One region of the Undibacterium sp. Di27W genome, then DNA from elsewhere that is predicted to be linked to it. Evidence: predicted binding sites of a transcription regulator. Region 1 holds the regulator's gene; the other holds the start of a gene.
The links. The regulator FliA, encoded in region 1, starts transcription of late flagellar genes. The targets are predictions, from matches to a motif close to CTAAAGTTTNNNNNNNNNNNGCCGNTA.
Positions count from the first base shown of each region.

Region 1 (11,730 bases):
ATGCACCTTTCATGATGATAGTGGGAATAGCTGCCATTGTGGGTGTGATCATCGTCATGAATTTGAAACCCATCGATGCGCATTTGCAACTGCATCCTGACCGCAGTCCTTTTCACCATTTGAAAACCACAATAGCTACACCAAGGTACTTGCTGGCTTTTGCTGCCACTGGTTTGTTGAGCATAGGTGGTTATATGCTGATGCCATTTAGTAGTGCTTTTGCTGTCAATAATCTGGGTATCTCCATGCATGATTTGCCGATGATTTATCTGGTGACAGGCTTGGGTGCCATCGTGACTGGCCCTATGGTTGGCAAACTGAGCGACAAGTTTGGTAAGTACCGCGTGTTTTTATTCGGTGCAGCAATGACGATAGTGATGGCGGTCATTTATACCCGTCTTGGCGTCACACCTTTGCCTATAGTAATCCTGGTCAATGTCTTGCTGTTTGTGGGTATTTTTTCCCGCATCATCCCTGCGCAGGCCATGATGTCAGCAGTGCCGACAGCAGATAGTCGCGGTTCTTTCATGGCGATTAACTCATCACTGCAACAAATCGCTGGCGGCGTAGGCTCAGTAGTTGCTGGCATGATAGTCAGCCAGCCTGCCGGCGGAGCTATCCTGCACTTTGATTTGCTGGGTGATATTTTGGTTTGTACAGTCCTGATCACTGCAGTCATGATGTATTTCATACACCGTCTGGTTGCGGTGCCAGCGCTGGTCCGCACGGCTTAAAGCTTTGAGCTGACCGGGTTTTGCACACCTGGTTGAACATATGGCAATTTTCTGAGATCATGCCATGTCACTCAACCAGGATGTACACGTATGCTGAATTGCAAAAACTGCGGTATTGAAAATAAGGATGAAGCAAAATTTTGCACATCCTGTGGTTCGACAATGGCGCTGGGTGTGGATGCCAAACCTGTGCTCAGTGACCCGGTAGCATGTGCGAGCTGCCAGGCACCGCTGGCAGCAGATGCAAAATTCTGCAAGAAATGCGGGACTGGCGTTGCTGGTCCCGTTTCTTCGTCTGCACCAGAAGTCGCTGTAGCCGATAAATACGATGAGATCTTTAAAGACAGCACAAGGCCAGTGTCAATTGATCTGGCTTCACCAGATTCACATCAGATAACAGAAATATCCCTCGATGAGGTCAACACGTCATCACTTGCGTCGCTTGATCTTGGCGATGATCAAGTCTCGTCAGCACCGCCAGCCTCGTTGCTGGCAGCGGCAGCATCGCCATCTTCATCACCCCCTCCTTTAACTGTGCCGCCCGAGGCGTTTACTGCAAGTTTGCCAGATCAATCCGGGCCTGCTGTAAGCCCTGTCGTAGAACAGAACAAAGTACATAACCCTATACCTGCGGTTTCTGGTGATGTCATCAAATCCAGTATGCAGCCATCCCATGTGATTGCTGCTGGAATAGCGGTGCTGCTGGTAATCGCTGCCTCGGCTGGTGGCTATTTTTGGTTTTCTTCAACCAAGCCAAAAAATGAGCTGGCTTTGAATGAGAAAACCACTGCAGTGAATCAGCCTGTGGCAGCAGATATGCCTGTAACTGCATCTGCAAATACTGCAGTGATAAAAGACGTAGTGCCCGCATCTCTGCCAGAGACGTCAGTGATTCCAGCACCAGCAAGCGTGGCTGAGCCAGTTGCAGTAGCGCCTGCTGCGGCAATACCGCCAGCGGTGCCGGATATCGTTACGGCGAATGTACCGAACGTCAAAAAGAAAGCCAGAAAAAATGGTGATGATGATTTTGATGAGGAAGATGACTACGACAATGACATGTCTGCACAAGGGAAACGACAACGCGGCCTGCATGCACAAAACCAGGAGTTTGTGCGTGCAGCACCATTTGGTGGAGACATGGGAGCAATGGGCAGAGGGCAGGTGAGCGCCTTGCTGGCGCGCTCCGACAGTTTCATGGCCAGTGGCGATTATGACCGTGCCATTGCTACTGCACAAAGTGCTTTGGCACTGGACCCAAATAATGCGGCGGCCAGGGCAAAGATAAAAAAAGCCAGGCGACTGCAAGGCGAGTAATTCATGATGCACCAGGTATTGCATCTGGAGTTTACGATCTGTTTCTATACAATTTTCAAATAAAGAGTTGCGCGCATGAGCTATGAATTTAATACTGAGAGCCAGGTATTTGAGTTTCCTAATCCTTATAAAGTAGAAAATCTGGCCAGCATCATTTCTGGCGGCTTGATGCTGCTTGCTGGCACCTGGGTGATGTTTGACGTACGCGGGCGCTTGGCGCATGGGCCAGACTTGTCGGTATTTGGTGTCGTGGCCATTTCCATCATCCTGCTATTGCTAGGGATATTATTGCTGGCGCGCGCATTTACACAATTGCGCTATTTTTTTGGACGCAACCGACCGGATAGCCTGGCACCTCTGCTTGCCAATGACAAGGACGGTGACTCGGTGGATGCGCGTCACTATAAGGAAACCCTGCGACAAAATGCAATTTTGCTCAAGGAACCTACCGGGCCACTAAATGGTTTATTGTATTCATGGATGCCGCGACTGATATTTGCCCCCTGGGTGATACAGAGTTCTGCACAGACCCAGTTTTATAATTTTCTTTCCCTGGCGGCGACACTGATCAGCTTTTTATTTTGCTGGCTGGTATTTGGGCAAAGCGCAGCAAATGCCTGGATAGGTCTGGTGTATGGGGCTTTTACTTTTTTTCAGATCATGCGCCCCATGGTGACGCAGACAAATACCACAACCGGGCCCATCAAGGAAACCGCCAATATTGGCATCACTAGTCTCATCATCCTTATCGTACTGGCTGTCCTGGGGCCTGTAGTGCTGGGTTTGTTTGCATCGCATTTGCCGCAGATCGACAATTTATCCATTAACGGTGTGGTATTGATTACCTTGCTGTGCGCCTTGCTGGCCTGCGCCGTGTTTGGCCTGGCTTTGAAAAACCAGTTGCAACCCATACCGCAAGTGATAGGCGCGGCCCGTGTGGTCGATACCGTCACCATGAACGCCCATCCGAATAAAATGCTGGAAGAGCTGGACAGGATCTTGATGGAGAAATGGTTTAGCCGTATTCCCAACCGTAAATATACGCGTCGCTCACCCATCATCGAAGGCCAGCAAGGACAATTCACAGCTGAGATTTTTGAAGAAAGTCAGCCTTGCCCGCAAGCTGGTCGGGTGGCTGAAGGGCTTAAGCATGCACTGGCAAGCAAGGAATTTTTCTGGCTGACTTGTTTGACGGCGCTGGCATTTGTTTTGGTTGTCAGCGGCACCCTGGTGGCTGTCATATTGACACGCGCCCTTTTAGCAGGAGAGGCGATCTGGACCAATATTGCCCTGACTTGCAGCTTGTTTGGTGTTGGTATGTATTGCTATCGCGCTGCCCATGTACTCTGGGGCCGCTTTGATTTTGTCTCGAAACTGATGTGGGTGGATATACAAGGGAGTTTTGAAACTGCCAGCGTGCAAATGGGTAATCAGATTTCAGGCAATCTGCAAACCAACAAGAAAGTCATCAACATAGAATCCATGAGTTTGCGCGTCTGGGTATCTGAAATCGACACCGTCATTTTTGGACGCAATTCACCGCGTCAATTGACGGGCATGCGGGGTTTGCAAACAGATGCGGAAGAGTTGGCGCAAAGCCTGAAAATTTTTGCCGAGCAAAATTCCATGGTAGTGGCACCGACATCTGCGAAAGATATAGAGCGTGCAGAAAAAATTGGCATGATGAATAAAGTCCTTGCTGATCCTGTGGCAGCTTTGGCCAAAGAAAACAAGCAATTGCCGGACAATACTGCGAAAGAGCAGGCGCAACTCGCCGCAGTCATGGAAAAGATCAAATCAGCCGTGGCTTGCCGTGCCTGTGGCGTGCCAGTGGATGTGGATGCCAGTTTTTGTGGAGAATGCGGTACGCGCGTGGCTGTAGAGTAAATTTTTATACAAGCTCAGGACATGAGCTTGTAAGGCCTGGCTGGTCGTTTTTGAAGGCTAGTCAGCATTGCCTTGTCGTTTTATGCGCAAGCCAGGCTTGGCTTGTTTAGTTGGTATTTTTGCACCTGCAAAGTCCGGTATTTACTTCTCCTTGCCCCTTTTCCCATTCCTTACCAAGAGGAAGGGGGTATTTCCTCCCTTATTCCACGCATCTTGTGCTTCTGTCATAGCCAATAATTACACCTGTACATTTGCGTAATCAAAGCAGTGATTGCTTTGTGGAAATAACAGGAGTCGGCAATGGCCGAAGATAGCGATCTCGAAAGAACCGAACCGGCCTCGCCCAAGCGCCTTGAACAAGCGCGGGAAGAGGGCGATGTTCCACGTTCGCGCGAACTATCTACCTGCACCATCTTGCTGGCAGCGGGTGGGGCTCTGTGGGGCATGGGTGACGGACTGGTGCGCCAGCTCAACCATGCCCTGGTTGCCGGGCTGTCGCTGGAACGAGCGATCATCTACGACAATGAATTGCTGTTCTCAAAAATAGCCGCCAGTTTATGGGAAGTGTTGATGGCTTTTGCCCCTATCGCCGGGCTCTTGCTGGTGGTGGCGCTGGGCTCGCCTTTGCTGATTGGTGGCTGGCTATTCAGTGCCAAAGCGCTGACGCCGAATTTCTCGCGCATGAATCCTATATCCGGCCTGGGCAACATGATTTCTACCCGCGCAGGCGTGGAATTGATCAAGGCCATTATTAAAACCATCCTGGTGGGTACGGTAGCCTGGATAGTCATTATGGGGCAAAAGAATGCCATCTTTGCCTTGCCGCTGGAGTCGCTGAAATCTGGCCCGGCTCACGTTGGTCACATGATGGGCGTATGTTTTCTGGCCATCGTTGGTTCACTGGCAGTGATAGCCGCCGTCGACGCCCCTTACCAGATGTGGCAATACGCTGAAAAACTGAAGATGACGCATCAGGAAGTGGTGCAGGAATCCAAAGAAGCGAATGGTAATCCGCAAATCAAGGCAAAAATTCGTGCCCAGCAGCGTGAAATGGCACGTCGCCGCATGATGTCTGAAATCCCGACCGCCGATGTTGTCGTCACCAACCCGACCCACTTTGCCGTTGCCTTGAAATACACCGAAGGTGGCAATGGCGCACCTAAAGTGGTTGCCAAGGGTGCAGATGCTGTCGCTGCCAAGATACGTGAATTGGCGAAAGAACATAAAGTCCCCTTGCTCGAAGCTCCGCCACTGGCACGCGCGCTGTATAAGCATAGCGAGCTTGGTGATGAAATACCGGAAGCACTGTATGCCGCCGTGGCAGAAGTACTTGCCTATGTCTATCAGCTGCGTAGCTACAGCAAGGCAGGCGGTAATAAACCTGTAGTGCCAAATGACTTACCTGTACCACCAGAACTTGATCCAAATAATCCTGCAGGAGCACAAGCATGAATAGCCTTACCTTACCTGCCTGGATGAATGGCCTCAACGGCAGGGCGCTGGCGGCTCCTTTCCTCATCATCCTGATGCTGGCGATGATGATATTGCCCTTGCCAGCATTTATTCTGGATGTATTTTTCAGTTTCAATATCGCGATTGCGATTATCGTCTTGCTGACCAGTTTGTACACCATCAAGCCGCTGGATTTCATGGTGTTTCCAACTGTGCTGCTGGTCAGTACCATGCTGCGGCTGTCCTTGAACGTGGCCTCTACGCGCGTGGTCTTGACTGAGGGCCACACTGGCCCGGACGCTGCCGGTAAAGTGATTGAAGCCTTCGGCCATTTTTTGATTGGTGGTAATTACACCGTTGGTATCGTGGTCTTCGTGATTTTGACCATCATTAACTTTACCGTCGTCACCAAGGGTGCAGGCCGTATTGCCGAGGTGGGTGCACGTTTTGCCCTGGATGCGATGCCAGGCAAGCAAATGGCGATTGATGCCGATTTGAATGCAGGTCTGATTGCAGAGCAGGAAGCACGCCGTCGTCGTACCGAAGTCGCACAAGAAGCTGAATTCTATGGTGCCATGGACGGTGCCAGTAAATATGTACGTGGTGATGCAGTGGCGGGCATCATGGTGACCGTCATCAATATTGTCGGTGGCCTGGTAGTGGGTATGGTCCAGCATGATCTGGATTTTGCTACGGCCCTGAAAAACTATACGCTGCTGGCGATTGGTGATGGCCTGGTTGCGCAAATTCCTTCCCTGATTATCTCTACCGCAGCCGGTGTCGTGGTTTCGCGCGTCGCCAGCGATCAGGATATCAGCGGGCAGTTGATAGGGCAGTTGTTCGCCAAGCCCCAGGTCATGCTGATTACCGGCGGTATCATCGGCGGCATGGGCTTGATACCTGGCATGCCACATATTGCTTTTATCTTGCTGGCAGCGGTGCTTTGTGGTGGTGGCTATATGCTGACCAAGCGCAATGAGACAGCACCTGCCGCGGATGCCAAAGTGGAAACAGCACCTACTGCGGCTCCCCAGGAAATGGAAGAGGCAACCTGGCAAGACATTTTGCCTGTCGATACCCTGGGCCTGGAAGTCGGTTATCGCCTGATCCCGCTGGTGGATAAAAACCAGGGTGGTGAGCTCTTGCGCCGCATTAAAGGCATACGTAAAAAGTTTGCCCAGGAAGTTGGTTTCCTCTCGCCTCCCGTGCATATTCGCGACAATCTGGAATTGAAACCCTCGGCGTATCGGATTACGTTGAAAGGGGTGGAGGTCGGTGCTGGTGAAGCCTTGAGTGGGCAGTATCTGGCGATCAATCCTGGCATGGTCACGGGTAATCTGCCTGGTGCCGTGACCAATGATCCGGCTTTTGGCTTGCCAGCAGTATGGATAGAGGCGGCCATACGTGAGCAGGCACAAGCCATGGGCTACACCGTGGTGGACTCCGGTACCGTCATTGCTACCCATCTGAATCATCTGATCACCAGCCATGCTGCTGAATTGCTGGGCCGCCAGGAAGTGCAACTGCTCATGGATCACCTGGCCAAAGACATGCCAAAAATGGTGGAAGAACTGGTGCCAAAATCCATGCCCTTGTCGACGCTGCAGAAAGTCTTGCAGAACCTGCTCGTTGAGGGCGTGCATATCCGTGATATGCGCACCATCATAGAAACCTTGTCTGAACAAGCCATGCATACCCAGGATGCCAATGAGTTGACGGCGCAAGTCAGGATAGCCCTGGGCCGTGCCATCGTGCAGCAAATCTACCCAACCGGCAATGAGATGACGGTCATGACACTGGACAACCGCCTTGAACGCTTATTGATGCAGGCGCTGCAAACCAGTGGTGCAGATGGTTCAGGCATAGAGCCTGGGCTGGCTGACACCCTGGCCAGCCAAACCCAGGCTGCCGCTGAACATCAGGAACAAATGGGTTTGACACCTGTATTGCTGGTGCCAGCACCACTACGCGCCTTACTGTCGCGTTTCTTGCGCCGTAATTTACCGCAGTTGAAAGTCTTGTCACACGCAGAAGTACCCGAAACAAAAACAATTAGAGTCACCAGTCTGGTCGGAGGTCAATCATGAACGTCAGAAAATTTACCGCGAATACTTCTCGCGAAGCTTTGCGCATGTTGCGTGATGCTTTGGGGGCAGATGCCGTGATCCTGTCGAATCGCAATGTGGGCGGCAAGGTGGAGATTCTGGCGATGGCAGATGAAGCCATCAGTGCCATCGCACCAGATCATGGTGAACAGGCCTCTGTGCCTGAAGTGCCTCGCTTTGCACCACGTTTTCAAACTGAACAGTCCAGCTCTTTGCACAGGCCAGTGGAAAGAGCGCTGGAACGTCCTATCGACGTGCCAGTCTTCAAGCCACAAAAAAGCGCCAGCGTTTTCGGCAGCGAGATTGAAGCTCCAGTGAGCGCCAATGAGCTCAATGATGTCATGTCTGAAATTCGCTCCATGCGCAGCATGCTGGAATCGCAATTGGCAGAAATCTCCTGGACCCAGACTCAGAAACGCCATCCGCAAAAAGCAGAAATCCTGCGAGAATTGCTGGCCACCGGCTTTAGCGCCAGCCTGTCTCGCTATCTGGTCGAAAAACTGCCAGAAGCAGACAAGCCTGAAGATGGCCTGGAATGGATCAAGAATGTCCTGGTCCGCAATCTGTCGACCATTAATAATGAAAATGAAATGCTGGAAAAGGGAGGGGTGTATGCCCTGGTTGGTCCTACCGGCGTTGGCAAAACCACGACCACTGCAAAGCTGGCTGCGCGTTGCGTCATGCGTCATGGCCCATCCAAGCTGGCACTGATCACGACTGATGGCTATCGTATCGGCGGTTTTGAACAATTGCGTATCTACGGCAAAATCCTGGGCGTGATGGTGCATGCCGTCAAGGATGAGGCAGACTTGCGCATTGCCTTGTCCGAGCTCAAGAACAAACATACAGTATTGATCGATACTGTCGGTGTTAGCCAGCGCGATAAGATGGTCACCGAGCAGGTGGCAATGTTGTCTGGAACAGACACTCCGGTAAAACGTTTGTTATGCCTGAATGCGACATCGACGGGTGAAACTTTGAGCGAAGTGGTGCGTGCCTATCAGGGTAATGGACTGGCTGGTTGTATTTTTACCAAGCTCGATGAAGCAGCCACCATAGGTGGCGCACTTGATATTGCGATACGCCAAAAGCTCATGGTGTACTACGTGGCCAGTGGCCAGCGTGTGCCCGAAGATCTGCATATTGCCAACAAATTATATTTGATAGACCGTGCCTTCAAACTCAAGCGTGAGACGGCGGCTTTCCGCTATCTGGATGAAGAATTGCCACTGCTAATGGCGGGTGCTGCATCAGTTGCCAAGGTGGCTGGACGTAGAGGTCAGGAGGTGTCCCTTGGCTAGTTTTGATCAGGCAGAAGGCCTGCGCCGCATGCTGGCAGGACCAAAACCAAGAGTGTTTACTTTTTTATCCGCATTGAGAGAAGATGAGAAAAGTGGCATGCTGGTCAATCTTGGCGTGTCACTGGCACGCCAGGGTAGCCAGGTCCTGATGGTCGATGCGCGTGCCTCAGAAAACAGTATAGGTGCATGGTTGAATGCCCGGCATGATCAGACCTTATTGGATGTAGCGAGACAACAGCGTACAATGAAGGAAGCCGTCAAATTGGTAGCTTCTGGCTTGTCGGTGACGATGCTGGCCAGGCACGCCTGGTTGCCATCAGAAAGTGCGCGCCAGTTGTCCAGGGTTTTTGACACCGTGGCCAATAGTGCAGACCTGGTTATTGTTGATAGCGATATCAATCGTGACGACACTTTTCCACTGGCGACGCTGGATGACAGTGAGCTGGTGATACAGGTGTCGGCAGATCCCGACATGATCAAGGCAGCATATGGATTGATCAAACGGGTCAGCAACAGAGTGGGCAGGCGTGGTTATGGTATCTTGGTCTCAGGAGCATCGGACAAAGAGGCAAGATTGATTTATACAAATATGGCGCAGGCAGCCAGCCGGTATCTGGCGGTGCCATTGCATTATGTTGGTAATGTGCCGGAAGATGAACATGTAAGAAAGGCGGCGCATTTGGGACGTTCTGTGATTGATGCTTTCCCCAAGGCGCTTGCTTCATTGGCATTTTCACGGCTGGCCGAGCAGTTGGCAAAGACTGCGCGTTCCACATTATGTGTAGAAGGAGTACCTGAGCTGGGTGTCGGTCTTGGAATTTAATTAAAAATGTACACCGCTAGCGGAAAATCAGATAAAAACTTCCTTTTGAGGGAGCATGCGCCCCTGGTCAAGCGTCTTGCTTACCAGTTGAAGGCGCGCCTGCCTCCCAGCGTGGAGGTCGATGATCTCGTGCAGGCCGGTATGATAGGCCTGCTGGACGCCGTTAACCGTTACGAAGATACCCATGGCGCACAATTTGAAACCTATGCGGTGCAACGCATACGGGGTGCCATGCTGGATGAATTGCGTAGCAGTGACTGGTTGCCGCGGGGCGTGCGCCAGAATATGCGCAAGATAGAAAATGCCATGAATGTGTTGCAGCAAAAGCTGGGGCGGCCACCTCTGGAAACCGAGGTCGCCAAGTCACTCAAGCTGAGCCTGGAAGAATACCAGGACTTGCTGACGGACAGTGGCGGGCATCAACTCGTGTATTACGAAGACTTTCATGATTCCGATACCAAGGAACATTTTCTCGATCACTATTGCTCAGACTTGTCTGGCGACCCTTTGCAGGATTTGCTCAATGACGATTTCCGGGATGCCGTCATCGGTGCGATAGACAGCTTGCCCGAGCGAGAGAAATTGCTCATGGGTTTGTACTATGAGCAAGAGCTGAATCTGAAAGAAATTGGTGCCGTCATGGGCGTGTCTGAATCACGCATATCACAATTACATAGTCAGGCAGTCGCCAGGCTCAGGGCTTACTTAAGGGAGAAGGCGTGGACTGGGCTAGCATAGTTGGATTAATACTGGTGGTATTTGGCATCCTGTCCGGTCAATTGATTGAAGGAGGGCGCTTGTCATCGCTGGTGCAGCCAGCCGCATTTGTGATTGTCTTTGTTGGCACCCTGGGGGCAGTATTGCTGCAAAGTCGCCTCAATACGTTCAGGCGTGGTGTGCGCATGTTGCGCTGGGTAGTTTCGGAGCCGCCTGACAGCAGCAAAAAGAATGTTGAAGATGCCCTGATCTGGAGTGTGGTGGCACGACGCGAGGGCTTTCTTAGCCTGGAACGCTATATGAATGCCTCTTCCGATCCTTTCATCGGCAAGGGCTTGCGTCTGGTCATCGATGGCATAGACCCTATACGCTTGAAGGACATACTGGATGTCGATATATCTCTGTATGAAATGGAACAGCGCCAGGCCGCCAAGATCTGGGAAGCAGCGGGGGGCTATTCCCCCACCATAGGGATACTTGGTGCCGTCCTGGGTTTGATCCATGTGATGGAAAACCTCAGCGATCCTTCCAAACTGGGTGGCGGTATTGCGGTTGCCTTTGTTGCGACTATCTATGGCGTGGGCATGGCGAACTTACTGTTCTTGCCTGTCAGTAATAAACTCAAGGAAATCATAGGTCGTGAAGTGACACGTCGCGAAATGCTGTCTGATATCTTTTATAGCATCGCCCTCGGCGATAGCCCACGCGTGGTGGAAGAAAGACTGACCAATCACCGGAATTGAAGATATAAAAACTATCTATGGCGAGAAAAAAATACCATGAAGAGCCGGACAACCATGAGCGATGGCTGGTTTCTTATGCGGATTTTATTACTTTGCTGTTTGCCTTCTTTGTTGTCATGTATGCCATTTCCTCGCTAAATGAGGGTAAATACCGGGTGTTGTCGAATTCACTGACCGGGGCTTTTGGCAAGGTCATGACCATCAATCCCAAGCCGGTGGATGCGCCAAATGAACAAGTAATCAAACTTGATCCTCTGCCTTTGGTCAAGAATCGCAGCAGCGAGGGCTTGCGCAAGGAGCGTGCGCAAATGACCACCATGGCCAAGGATATCCTGACCGTACTTGAACCGCTGGTCAGGGAAGGTAAGGTCAGGGTGACCCAGACCAGTCGTGGCATTACAATAGAAATCAATGCCAGCCTCTTGTTTGCGCCGGGTGATGCGCGCTTGAATATTGATTCCATACAGGCACTAAGAGCGATTGCAGGCGTACTTAAAATCGATACCCATGCTATACAGGTAGAAGGATATACGGATAACCTGCCCATCAATAATCCCATCTTCCCTTCAAACTGGGAATTATCTGCGGTACGTGCCAGCACGGTGGCGCGTCTGCTGACCGAGAATGGCGTGGATGAAAACCGGGTAACCGCGG
Region 1 covers NZ_JBMPOS010000005.1:313,589-325,318, reverse strand. Annotated here, with positions in the region: gene ACO0LF_RS13065 (MFS transporter) at 1-734, shown strand, start outside; gene ACO0LF_RS13060 (zinc-ribbon domain-containing protein) at 825-2,048, shown strand; gene ACO0LF_RS13055 (hypothetical protein) at 2,124-3,935, shown strand; gene flhB (flagellar biosynthesis protein FlhB) at 4,236-5,387, shown strand; gene flhA (flagellar biosynthesis protein FlhA) at 5,384-7,474, shown strand; gene flhF (flagellar biosynthesis protein FlhF) at 7,471-8,793, shown strand; gene ACO0LF_RS13035 (MinD/ParA family ATP-binding protein) at 8,786-9,616, shown strand; gene ACO0LF_RS13030 (RNA polymerase sigma factor FliA) at 9,623-10,354, shown strand; gene ACO0LF_RS13025 (flagellar motor protein) at 10,336-11,076, shown strand; gene motD (flagellar motor protein MotD) at 11,094-11,730, shown strand, end outside.

Region 2 (11,730 bases), 290 kb from region 1:
ACGCATGTTCGCTCCAGGTATCGTGTTAAATAGGTTTATGCCATAGTGTATGTGCATTTAAGCAATTTCTTAGCCCCGAATTCAAGGGAAAGACCCACTTATTTCTCATAATGAAGCGCAGCAAGCCCTTCCAGATGTTTTATAACAACGATTTCGATGGAAATGACCAGCCTGAGCAAAAAATAGCACGGTTTCAAATCATTCTTTTATGCAATCAAAAGATAATAAAAAGCATATACAGTATAGTGAGAAAATCTCTCGAAATCGATCTGAAGACAAGCAGGCCCTCACATGAAAAACATGAAACCCATAGTGATTTTTGGTTTAGGAAAAATTTCCGATGTTGTCTATCAACATATAGTGCGTGATCAGAGCTTCCAGGTCCTGGCATTTACCTGCGACAGACAATGGCTGGACCAGGCAACTATAGACGAGGGCACACATCAAGGCTTGCCCGTGATCGCATTTGAAGACCTGGAAAAAACATATCCACCAGAATCGGTAGACATGATCATCGCCATGGGCTATCAAAATCTGAATGCCAGCCGTCTTCAGAAATGTGCTGAGGCTAAAGCCCGGGGTTATCACCTGGTCAGTTATGTCAGCCCCAAAGCAGACCATGGACAGTGGCTGAATATAGGTGAAAATTGCGTCATTCTTGACGGTGTAGGCATACAGCCGTGTGCCAGCATAGGCAATAATGTCTTCATCTGGAATAACGCGTTGATAGGTCATCACTCCACCATCAAGGACGATTGCTGGATTGCCGCCGGTGTCACCATAGGCGGCAGCACAACTCTGGGAGAGCGCTGCTTCGTCGGTCTGAACGCGACTTTGGGCGGTGAAATCACGGTTGGTGCCGATAACCTGCTGGGCGGAGCAAGCCTGATATTAAAAAACACCTCAGACAAAAGTGTATTCATCGCCGCAGGGACAGAGAAATTCAGGCTGGACAGTCCTACCTTCCTCAGAATGACTTCTTTGCCAGCCATGGGCAGCGGGCAAAAAAAGGAATAATGGCATGCTGAAATGGAAAAAACTGGGTCAGATATTCAATCCCTGCACCAGCCAGCCTCGCCCGTGGATGCAGGAATATGCACAATGCCCGACCGCATTCATTCTGAATGAAAGCACCGTCCGGGTTTTTATTGCATCCCGACCCAAACCTGATTCTGAGCTGAAATATGTGTCTTATCCGGGCTATATCGACCTCGACCGCCATGACTTGTCAAAAGTCGTGGCAATTGCAGAATCCCCTTTGCTCCCCCTGGGTGGCTCTGGTGCATTCGACGAATTTGGCATCATGCCCAGCAGTTTTATTGAGACGGGTGATAACATTCATGCCTATTACACTGGTTGGACCAGGATGGCGTCTGTCCCTTACACCCTGGCCGTCGGACTGGCGATCAGTACAGATGGTGGCAGCAACTTTGCCAAACTGGGCCAGGGCCCCGTTCTGGGATTAAGCCTGAAAGAAGCCTATTTTGTCACCGGCCCCAGTGTCTTGAAAGTCGGTGATGCATGGTATATGTGGTATCTGAGCGGTAAAAAATGGTTATTTGCAGAAGGAAAGCATGAACCCGTTTACCAGGTAGCCCTGGCAACTTCCTCAGATGGTATCAACTGGCAGCATGATGGCCAGCCAGTGGTTCCACGCCTCAGTGAAGATGAATGCCAGGATATTTTTTCGCCCTTTTTCCTGAATGGCAAATGGCATGCCGTTTTCGCCTGGCGTCACCCCTCCACTTCGGGTGGCGCGTACCGCATTGGTTATGCCTCATCGAGCGATCTGAAAACCTGGATAAGAGACGATGCACAAGCCGGCATATCCACCTCGGACAGCGGCTGGGATGCACAAATGATTTGCTACCCGAACATCAAGGAAATTGATGGTCGCATTTTCATGTTCTATTGCGGCAATTCCTTTGGCAAGGAAGGCTTTGGTGTTGCAGAACTGATTTCGGAAGAGGAACAATGACTATCGTTGAGCAATTGCTGGATGAACCAAATCAGCAAAGAATATTACTGGCCCAGTTGAAAACCAGCAGCAAACCCATCATCATCTATGGCGCAGGTGTCTACGCCTATGTATTGAAACGTTTTCTGGAACTGAATGGCATCAAAATCCAGGCGGCAATGGTGGACGCAGAATATCTGGCGCAACAGGCATTTACCGATCTACCCGTTGTCAGCACTGAGGATTACACAGCTCAATTAGGAGACTGCCACGTCATTATCGGCATCACCAATTACCCCCCCATGCTTGAAAAACTCAGGCGACTCGGTGCCAGTGATGTCCACGTCATTGATATCCCTGACTATTTGAACATGCCTCACGCTTTCATGGAAAGGCAATTTCTCATACAAAATAGCAGTAATTTTGATCAGGCATATGGTTTGTTTGAAGATGAATTATCCCGGCAAACCTATGTCGCAGCGATCAACACCAAGCTAAGTGAAAATCTGGCTCATATTGCACCCTGTGTCAGGCTGGATAATCTTTATTTCCCCAGCTCGGAATTTTCACCTGGCGATCATGAAAGCTTTCTCGATGTAGGTGGATTCACCGGTGACACCATCAAGGAATTTCAGCAGATCAAACATGGCGCTTACGACAAAATCATATCGCTGGAACCGGGTGACAAGAATTTCCAGGAATTACAACAGACTGTAGCAGACCTGAATATTCCCAGAGTCATGGCCATTAAGGTCGGTGCCTGGCATGAGAAAACCGTATTGCGCTTCACTACGAAAGCCATGCACATCGACAATGAGATCAGTGAGACTGGAACTAGCGAAATCCAGGTAGACACGATAGATGCGATATTGCAGCAATCAGGCAGCGCTGTCAGCCTCATCAAACTCGATATTAATGGTGCAGAATACAATGCCTTGAGCGGCGCACGCCTGAGCATTAATAAGTACAGGCCAAATATCGTCGTCCGGTTACACAAGAAAGAAGATTTTTACCGCCTGCCCATCTTGCTCAAGGAGATTGCGCCTGACATGAAACTATATCTGCGGCAGCGCAATTACATGTCCATGATGTTGATCATGTATGGGATTTTTGATCTACATCAGTAATCTGGCTAATCCAAAGCCATGGCGGCCAAATTCATTGCCGTTATACAGCATGTAAATCTGGCCCTGGCAGGCAAACACATGCGGGTAGCAAGTCATGCCCGAATCCCAGCCAGCATCAGATAAACCCAGACTCAGTTCATTATCATCCCGTTGCCAGTTCTGCAAATCTGTAGAGATGGCATGATCAATGCGATAAGAGCGTTCGCGATTATGACGAAAATCATTGGCCTCGCGATAACAAAAAAACATATGGAATACGCCAGCTATATTAATGACCGTTGGCAGTGCCTGGCATTCATCTGGACCTAGTCTGGATGCGATAATCTCTTGCCCATCATTCTTTTTCCAGTCTATGCCATCTGCAGAAATTGCATGGCCTATCTTGTACACCCTGTCATGCTCGGCTTGCGCATCAAAATGCTGCCAGCCTTTGCCAAAGATATACCACATATGAAAACGTCCGTCATACACTTGCACAAAGGGGTCGGCAATCAGGCAGGGTTCATGCAATGAAGCTGATAATACCGGGCCATCCCCCAGGCGCTGGAAGGTCTTGCCCTCATCATGACTAAGCGCTATACCTATGGCGCTATCTACCGGGACGGAACTACGCCGGTTGACACCACCTATATAGCCGTAGATCTGACCAGCATGACGCATGACATTCAAAGGGAAAATACCATGTTCGTCAAAACAGCCAGGCTTTCCCAATGAAATCACTTCGTGCCTGGAAACTGCAAGAATGTCCTTGAAATTCAATGCCATATCCACGTAGGCGATATGGCTCAGGTATTTGCCATTGCTGGCATCCAGGCTGCGTGTAGAAAAATAAATGCGGGCAAAAGTGTCAAACAATAGCACTTGCGGTGCTTGCGCAAATGACTGGCAGTCATTTGGCAGTTGATGCCCGGCAGGATCAAAAATTTGCCCCAGTTTTTCCCATTTCATCATGCAATCGCAGCTTTCATAGCAAGGTGTAGCCGTTTTTCAGGTAATCACTGATGTCATCGTCAGAATTGAACATCATGAGATCTATGATAGACAACCAGGGCACGAATTCTGCGCCAAATTGCTTATATATGCGTAATTCTGACTGAATAAAATGCAAGGCAATATTGCAAGATGAAAAATCCTCTCTGGAATACAAATCCTGCCCACCAATCGCATTGACGTAGTCGCTTGCGCCAAGCACCTGGCATATCGCCAGCACTTTGTCCTGGCCCTTTAATTCATGATCGATAGCCAGGCTGGAGGAAATGATGATATTTGTCGAGATATTCAGGTAAGCGCAAATTTTCACGACTGATTGATGTAAAAATTCAAATAAATTGCGCTCTGGATTATTCAATATCGATTCCAGCAAGGGATAAACCTGGGCAAAGTAAGGCGCATGCAAATAAGCAGCCCTGATTTGATTCAGCATTTTTTTTGCATCGAAACTATCCGCTAGCGCACGCTCGACGACATCTAAAGAATCAGACGCATTTTTCAGGGGCAAGGAAATTAATTGATCCCTGCCCTCCTGCAAAATACGATTCCGGTTGATCCAGCCTTTTTTTGTGTATTTAATGTTATCGTAAATAACAAATACATCGACTGCCGAGATCAACTGAAAGTAAGCGATATAGGGGAAAAAATAGGGCTGCATGATTGCAGCCTTCTTCTGCACTGGTTCAGGCAGGTGCTCGGTGTTGTTATTGAAATTTGATAAACTTGTCGCCAGCATTTCTTTTTCCAGAATATTTTCTTCGCGTCGGCCACCTATATGCTATCGCTTCAAACCAGTCTCAATGAGCGATCAGATCAGCAATTCTTTCCACATCTGCCTCACTCAAATCTGGATAGATAGGCAGGCAAATCACCTTGCTGGCAATTTCTCTGGCGACGGGCAGATTCTGATGTGAAGCTGAAGGCAGGCCGCGATACATGGGGAAATCACTGATCAATGGATAGAAATAGCGGCGAGCATAAATCTCATGTTCACGCAGTTTCTGGAACAAGGCATCGCGCGACATGACATAATCAGCTTCCACCAGGATAGGGAAATAGGAGTGATTGGGCTTGCTGTCGGCAATATCGCTGACGCAAGTGATGCCAGTGACATTTTCCAGTCTGAAGCGATACTGTGTAGCGATTTTCTGGCGTGCGTCCAGCACAGCATCTATGCCCTTGAGTTGCAGCAAACCCAGGGCAGCATTGAATTCACTCATTTTTCCATTGATGCCCGGTGCAACTACAGTCACTTCATCAACAAATCCGAAGTTTTTGAGATGATCTATATGCTGTTTGGTTTTGGCATCAGGGCAGACAATTGCGCCCCCCTCAAAAGTATTGAAAACCTTGGTCGCATGGAAACTCAATATGGACAAATCACCAAAATTAAGCAAGCTATTGCCATGGTATTGCACGCCAAAGGCATGCGCAGCATCGTAGATCAGCTTTAGTCCATAATTGTCAGCGATTTTTTGTATACGGTCGACATCACAAGGCCGGCCATAGCAATGCACGGGCATGATGGCTGAGGTTTGTGGTGTGATGGCCGCTTCGATTTTATCTGCATCCAGATTGAAGGTGACGGGATCAATGTCAACAAATACTGGTTTGATACCATTCCATAAAAGCGAATGTGCAGTCGCGACAAAAGAATATGGGGTGGTAATCACCTCACCATTGATACGCAAGGATTGCAGAGCCGTGATCAAGGCGATGGTGGCATTGGCAAACAAGCAAAGATGCTTAACCCCCAGGTATTCGCACAGTGCCTGCTCCAGCTCATGATGAAATGGACCGCTATTCGTCAAAATTTTATTCGCCCAGATCTTTTCCAGATAAGGCATGAACTCTTCCAGAGGCGGCAGCACTGGCTGAGTGACATAGATAGATGAATTGCCGTCCGCTTTTTTCATATTCTTTTCCAGGAGGATGCATCAGAACCACATTACACTTTTAATTCATTCTTACGAATTTGAAACTTTAAGTTGAAACTTATCTATGGAGAATGCTTCAGGCCCTCTGCCATCACACCAGATACTCCACATTTTTCGCATAGCCAGATTCAATGCATCAGCAATTAATTCTGGCTTGCATTTGATGGAGTTTTCACAAATGGATCTCAAAGTCATCCTGACTTCAGACAATCTTTCCAGATTGTCACACCAGTATTTACCTCTTACAACAAAATCATCAAGGTCACGCGCCAGAAAATCTTGCATGCCGACCTGTCCCAAAATTGCTGCCGCACTTCTGGATGCAAGCAAGCTTCCATCGATCGATAAAGTTGGTACGCCCATCCACAGGCCATGATGTGTCGTTGTACCACCATTAAATGGAAATGAATCCAGGCAAATATCTATCTTATTATAGAGAGCCAGATAATCTTCTACCTTGGTTCTCCCATAATAACTGATGCGCTCGGGAGATATCCCATTTGCAGCAAAAGTCGCAGCCAGCGTTGACTTATCAAAACCAGACGGCATGGCGCCCATCAAAATTCTTGAATCCTTGACCTCATTCAATAATTGCGACCATGCTCGTATGGTCACTGCATTGACTTTACTCAAGCGGTTGAAGCTGCCGAAATTGATATAGCCCTTGCTTAATACTGGCAATGCTTCTACTGCCGGTGCCAATGGGCTGGGCAAAAATGGGGCGGCACAAGGCAAACTGGCAATTTTCTCAGTAAATAAATGATCAAATTGTCCTCGTGGCAAATAAAACGGGTCGCCAATAAAATAATCCATGGCTTGCAAACCCGTTGTTCCTGGATAACCGATCCAGCTGAACTGTATGGGAGCAGGCTTATGAGCAAACACCATGAGCCGGTTTTTTGCGGTATGCCCCGACAGATCGCAGAGAATGTCTACCTGATCTGTCAAAATTTGCTGAACTACCTCCGCGTCGTCGCTCCCATTAATTTTTCGCCAATGCTTGAAATAAGTACGGATTTCAGCCGTGACTTCGTCTTCTAATTTATTGTTATCGTAGGCATACAATTCAAGCGTAGTGATACGTGACAAAGAATCAAGCACAGGAATCGCAAACGTTGCCACTGCGTGATTATGAAAATCACCGGACACAAAGCCAATCCGCAAAACACGGTCTTTTACTTTGCTATTCTGATGTATGGGCCAGTGCGTAATTAAAGGCAGCTCATATCTTGCACTGTAATTCAAATGTTCTTGAAACAGCTCCTGGGAATCCAGTTTTCCGGTCTCACTTAAACAAAACAAGAGGCAGGTATTTGCCTCGGTTTCATTCTTTCCAAATTGGATAGCGCGGCGAAAATGTTGCTCTGCCATGTCAATATCAGAATCCAGGGAAATGCATATCTGCCCCAGGCAACGGTGAGCATTGCTTAATTTCGCATCGTTTTCCAGCGCCTTTTCAAAATAAAGCCGTGCTGTAATGAAGTCTTTTTTATCCAGATAAATAATCCCTATATTGTTATAGACCTCGGCTAATTTAGGATTTAACTCTATAGCGCGCTGCAAGTAAGGCAAGGCTTCATCATCCCTGTCCATCAATGACAAGACTGATCCAAGCGCATGATGTGCCTCAGCCATGGCAGGAAATTTTTCCAGGGCTTGCTGCGCTAATTTCAAGGCTTGGGGGAGCATTTTTCTTTCCCTTAATATCCCCACCAAATTGAAACTGGCAACGGCAAAATCCGGCGCCAGCGTCAATAGCTGGCGCAGACAAGCTTCTGCTTCTGGCAATTTACCTGTAGCTCTCAGCAGATTTGCCAGATTATTGTAAGCGGCCAGCATCTTATTATCGAGATCCAGGGCTTTCCTGTAATGCGCCTCCGCAATATCCAGTTTCTTGTTTTTTACAGACACCAGTGCATAGTTAAAGTGGGCCACTGCATCATCTGGCAATAATTCGAGAGATTTCCACATGGCTTGTGCTGCCTCTTCCAGGCGAACTGAGTTCAACAGAACCAGACCTAAAAATCGCCATGCTATGCCATTGCGGGCATTTTTCTGTATCAGTTTGCGCGCAAGCCGCTCTACTTCCTTGAAATTGGCTTGTTCATACAATAAAGATAATTTATTTAGCTCTGTTGCGCTACCCACAATATGCTTTGCTGAACTCGCTTTGGCAGGCACCGGATTTTCAGTTGCTGTCAATTCAGATTCGGGCTGCACATTGTCAGACTCAGTCATCTGGCTGCTTTGAAAGACTGAAGCACGCAAGTCCATCGCCTGGCGTACTATTTCTGCATCGCCAAGTAAATTTAGTACTTCTATGTATATATCCCAATACTCTGCGCGCTGTGGGTCGCCCTGAATTGCGGTTTCAAGGTAGATCAATGATTCATCAGCCGAACCTGAGGAAGCCAGCAACTTGCCCAATTCATAATTTGCATCGGGCCGCTCCGGGACATTTTTTAAAATTAATTTGTAATGCGCTATCGCATGTGACAGGTTTCCGGCTGCATTTGCCGCTTGCGCCAGTTGCAATAACTGCTGGATGGCCTGTTCAAGCGCCTCGCCCGCTGTCATTTCGGCATTTTTTTCATCCAGGCTGGCGGGAGAAACATGTTGACTCATAGCAAAACCTTAATAAAAAGGGCCGGGCGCTGCGCCCTGCTAATAATGATTGTCTTAAAAAAGAGGACTTTTCACGGTCGACAATAGCAAAAAAATGTTAACTTAAAGCCGAAAATAAACCTATAAATGGTCTCAAGTATTTTGAAATGCTGTCGTTTAGCGGAACATTGAGAGCAACTTTACCCCGAAAATAAAATATTTACTTTGAGCAACCCATTAAACTTTTGAAATAAGCGTCCGATACCTGATTGCAACGGCGGTCCAATATCCTGGTAAAACAGACCAAAGTTTAAGGCCACCGGCCATATTTACATAACTTGGGTAAGGAGAACTAACATGGCTTCATTTATTAATACCAATATTGCGTCTTTGAATGCACAACGCAATCTGACTACTTCACAGTCTTCCCTGAACACTTCTTTGCAACGCCTGTCTTCTGGTCTGCGCATCAATAGTGCAAAAGACGATGCTGCGGGTTTGGCGATTTCTGAACGTTTGACTTCTCAGATCGGCGGCTTGAATCAAGCTGTTCGTAATGCGAATGACGGTATCTCTCTGGCGCAAACCGCTGAGGGTGATTTGACACAAATCGGCTCCAACTTGCAACGTATCCGTGATCTGGCAGTACAAGCAGCCAACGGCTCCAATAGTGCCAGTGACCGTGCCGCTCTGAACAACGAAGCTTCACAACTGATCTCTGAGATCAACCGTGTTGCCAGCTCTTCCAACTTTAACGGCGTTAATCTGCTGGACGGTAGCTTCACAGCACAAACTTTCCAAGTTGGCGCAAATGCAACATCGAACGATCAAATTTCCATCTCTTCCATCGCCAGTGCCAAGTCTTCCAGCCTGGGTGTTGGTGCTAGCTCCAGCTACTCCACTAGTGTTTCTGGCGGTGTAAATGGTGTAGGCGGCTTCCAGTCTGGTGACCTGGTCATCAATGGCTTCAATATTGGCGCGACCACCAGTGACGGCGTATCTTATGCAGACAGCAAAGGTAGCGCGATTGCCAAAGCAGCAGCCATCAATGCTGCGAATGGCACCACTGGTGTAACAGCCACTGCTCAGGCAACCACAACCAGCGGTACTGCTGCAACTGGCTTTGCCACAGCAATCGCCTCTGGCGACGTCTTGATCAACGGTGTTGACATTGGTGCCCTGGCAGCTGCTGGTAGTGCCGCTGAACGTGGTGCTCAAGTGACTGCCGCCATCAATGCAAAAAGCTCTCAAACAGGCGTTACTGCTTCGTTTGACTCCACCACTGGCGCTGTTGCCCTGAATGCTGCTGATGGCAGAAACATCACTGTATCCAAAACAGATGCTTCTTCCGGCTTGGCAGCAACAGTAACTGGTCTGGGTAGCGCTACTACTGGTGCAGCAACAGCGATCGGTACTGCAGCTGCAACAACAACTACTGCTGGTACGGTCAAGCTGTCATCCAGCAGCTCTGCCGGTATCGTTTTGGCAAATGGTGGCGCAGGTGTGGCAACAACAGGTGCGACCATTACTGGTACTAACTCCAACATCGCTGCTGGCGACATCCAGATCAATGGCGTCGATATCGGTGCGATCACTGGTGGTGCTACTGCGACCTTGCAAGGCGATGCGATCCGCGATGCGATCAACCAAAAAACCAGGCAAACTGGTGTTACTGCAGCCAATGTCGCAGGCGTGATTACGTTGACAAGTTCACAAAATGCGGGCTATACCTTCACAACTAAAGGTACAGCAACTGCAGCGAACAGTGGCTTCACAGTAGGTACTACTACCGTAGCAGGTGCTGGTGCTACTGCCGCAGGCTTGACTGCAGGTGCAACAGCAGCTACAGCAACAGTTGGTGCGGGCCTGTCATCACTCGACCTGACCACAGCATCTGGTGCAACATCTGCTCTGACAACGATCGATGCAGCTTTGGCTTCTGTCAATAGTTCACGTGCTTCTCTGGGTGCTTATCAAAACCGTTTCTCTTCAGCAGTCAACAGCTTGAATACGACTTCTGAAAACTTGACAGCTTCCCGTAGCCGTATCCGTGACGCTGACTTTGCTCAAGAAACAGCACAATTGACACGTGGCCAGGTATTGCAACAAGCTGGTACTGCAATCTTGGCTCAGGCGAACGCGTTGCCACAAGGTGTATTGGCTCTGCTGCGTGGCTAATCAATGAGACTAGATTAGTCTTTCATTGAAAATGAGTGGTCCCCTGGTCAAATTTATGATCAGGGGAATTTTACTTTAAGGAAACATCATGGACGTCCTATCGATTACCAGTTCATCGTCAGGAGCACCTGTTTCAGATAGAGTGAGCGGTACAGCCCCCATCCCTCAGATAGTGCAAAGCGCTGCGCCGCTGCAGACTGCCAACCCTGTGACAGCTACTGGCCAGAGTCCGAAGCCAGCCTCAGCCGACGATGTCAACAAGGCGGTTGCGGAAATCAACAAGTCTCTTCAATTGAGTTCACAAAATCTGGAATTTAGCGTAGACAACGATGCTAAAGAAGTCGTGGTCAAGATCGTTGACCAGCAAACCAAACAAGTCATCAGGCAAATTCCTACCCAAGAAGCATTAGAGATTGCAAAGTCTCTGGATAAATTGCAAGGTTTACTGATAAAACAGACTGCCTAAGATGAAATTTATGTCTATATTGAAAACAAGCAGGTAAATTCCCTTCTAAAGTCTGATTTACCCTTGCCGTTAATAAAGTAAAGTACTTCCAACAAAAGGGGAATCACGTGGCAGGAATTCAATCAACAGGCATCGGTTCAAATCTTAATGTGAACGACATCGTCTCCAAGCTGATGCAGGTGGAGAGCCAGCCATTGACGACGTTGGCAAAGAAAGAAGCGAGCTACCAGGCCAAACTATCCGCTTACGGAACCTTGAACGGTGCCGTTAGTGCATTCCAAAATGCACTAACATCACTGAACAACCCCACTACCTTTCAATCATTGAATGCCAGTGCTGGCGACTCCACCATTGCATTTGCGACTGCCAATAGTGCAGCAACTGCCGGTAGCTATAGTGTTGCCGTAAGCAAATTGGCTCAAGCGCAAGGGATATCCAGCGTTGGTCAAGCCAGCTCTACCAACGCTATTG
Region 2 covers NZ_JBMPOS010000005.1:26,497-38,226, forward strand. Annotated here, with positions in the region: gene ACO0LF_RS11590 (class I SAM-dependent methyltransferase) at 1-6, opposite strand, end outside; gene ACO0LF_RS11595 (transferase) at 292-1,017, shown strand; gene ACO0LF_RS11600 (hypothetical protein) at 1,022-1,978, shown strand; gene ACO0LF_RS11605 (FkbM family methyltransferase) at 1,975-3,084, shown strand; gene ACO0LF_RS11610 (hypothetical protein) at 3,073-4,035, opposite strand; gene ACO0LF_RS11615 (WbqC family protein) at 4,049-4,810, opposite strand; gene ACO0LF_RS11620 (DegT/DnrJ/EryC1/StrS family aminotransferase) at 4,872-5,990, opposite strand; gene ACO0LF_RS11625 (tetratricopeptide repeat protein) at 6,042-8,636, opposite strand; gene ACO0LF_RS11630 (flagellin) at 8,973-10,793, shown strand; gene ACO0LF_RS11635 (flagellar protein FlaG) at 10,882-11,259, shown strand; gene fliD (flagellar filament capping protein FliD) at 11,367-11,730, shown strand, end outside.
Region 2: ACO0LF_RS11630 (flagellin) is a predicted target of FliA. The motif match lies at 8,853-8,879, and genes of this name have one in related genera.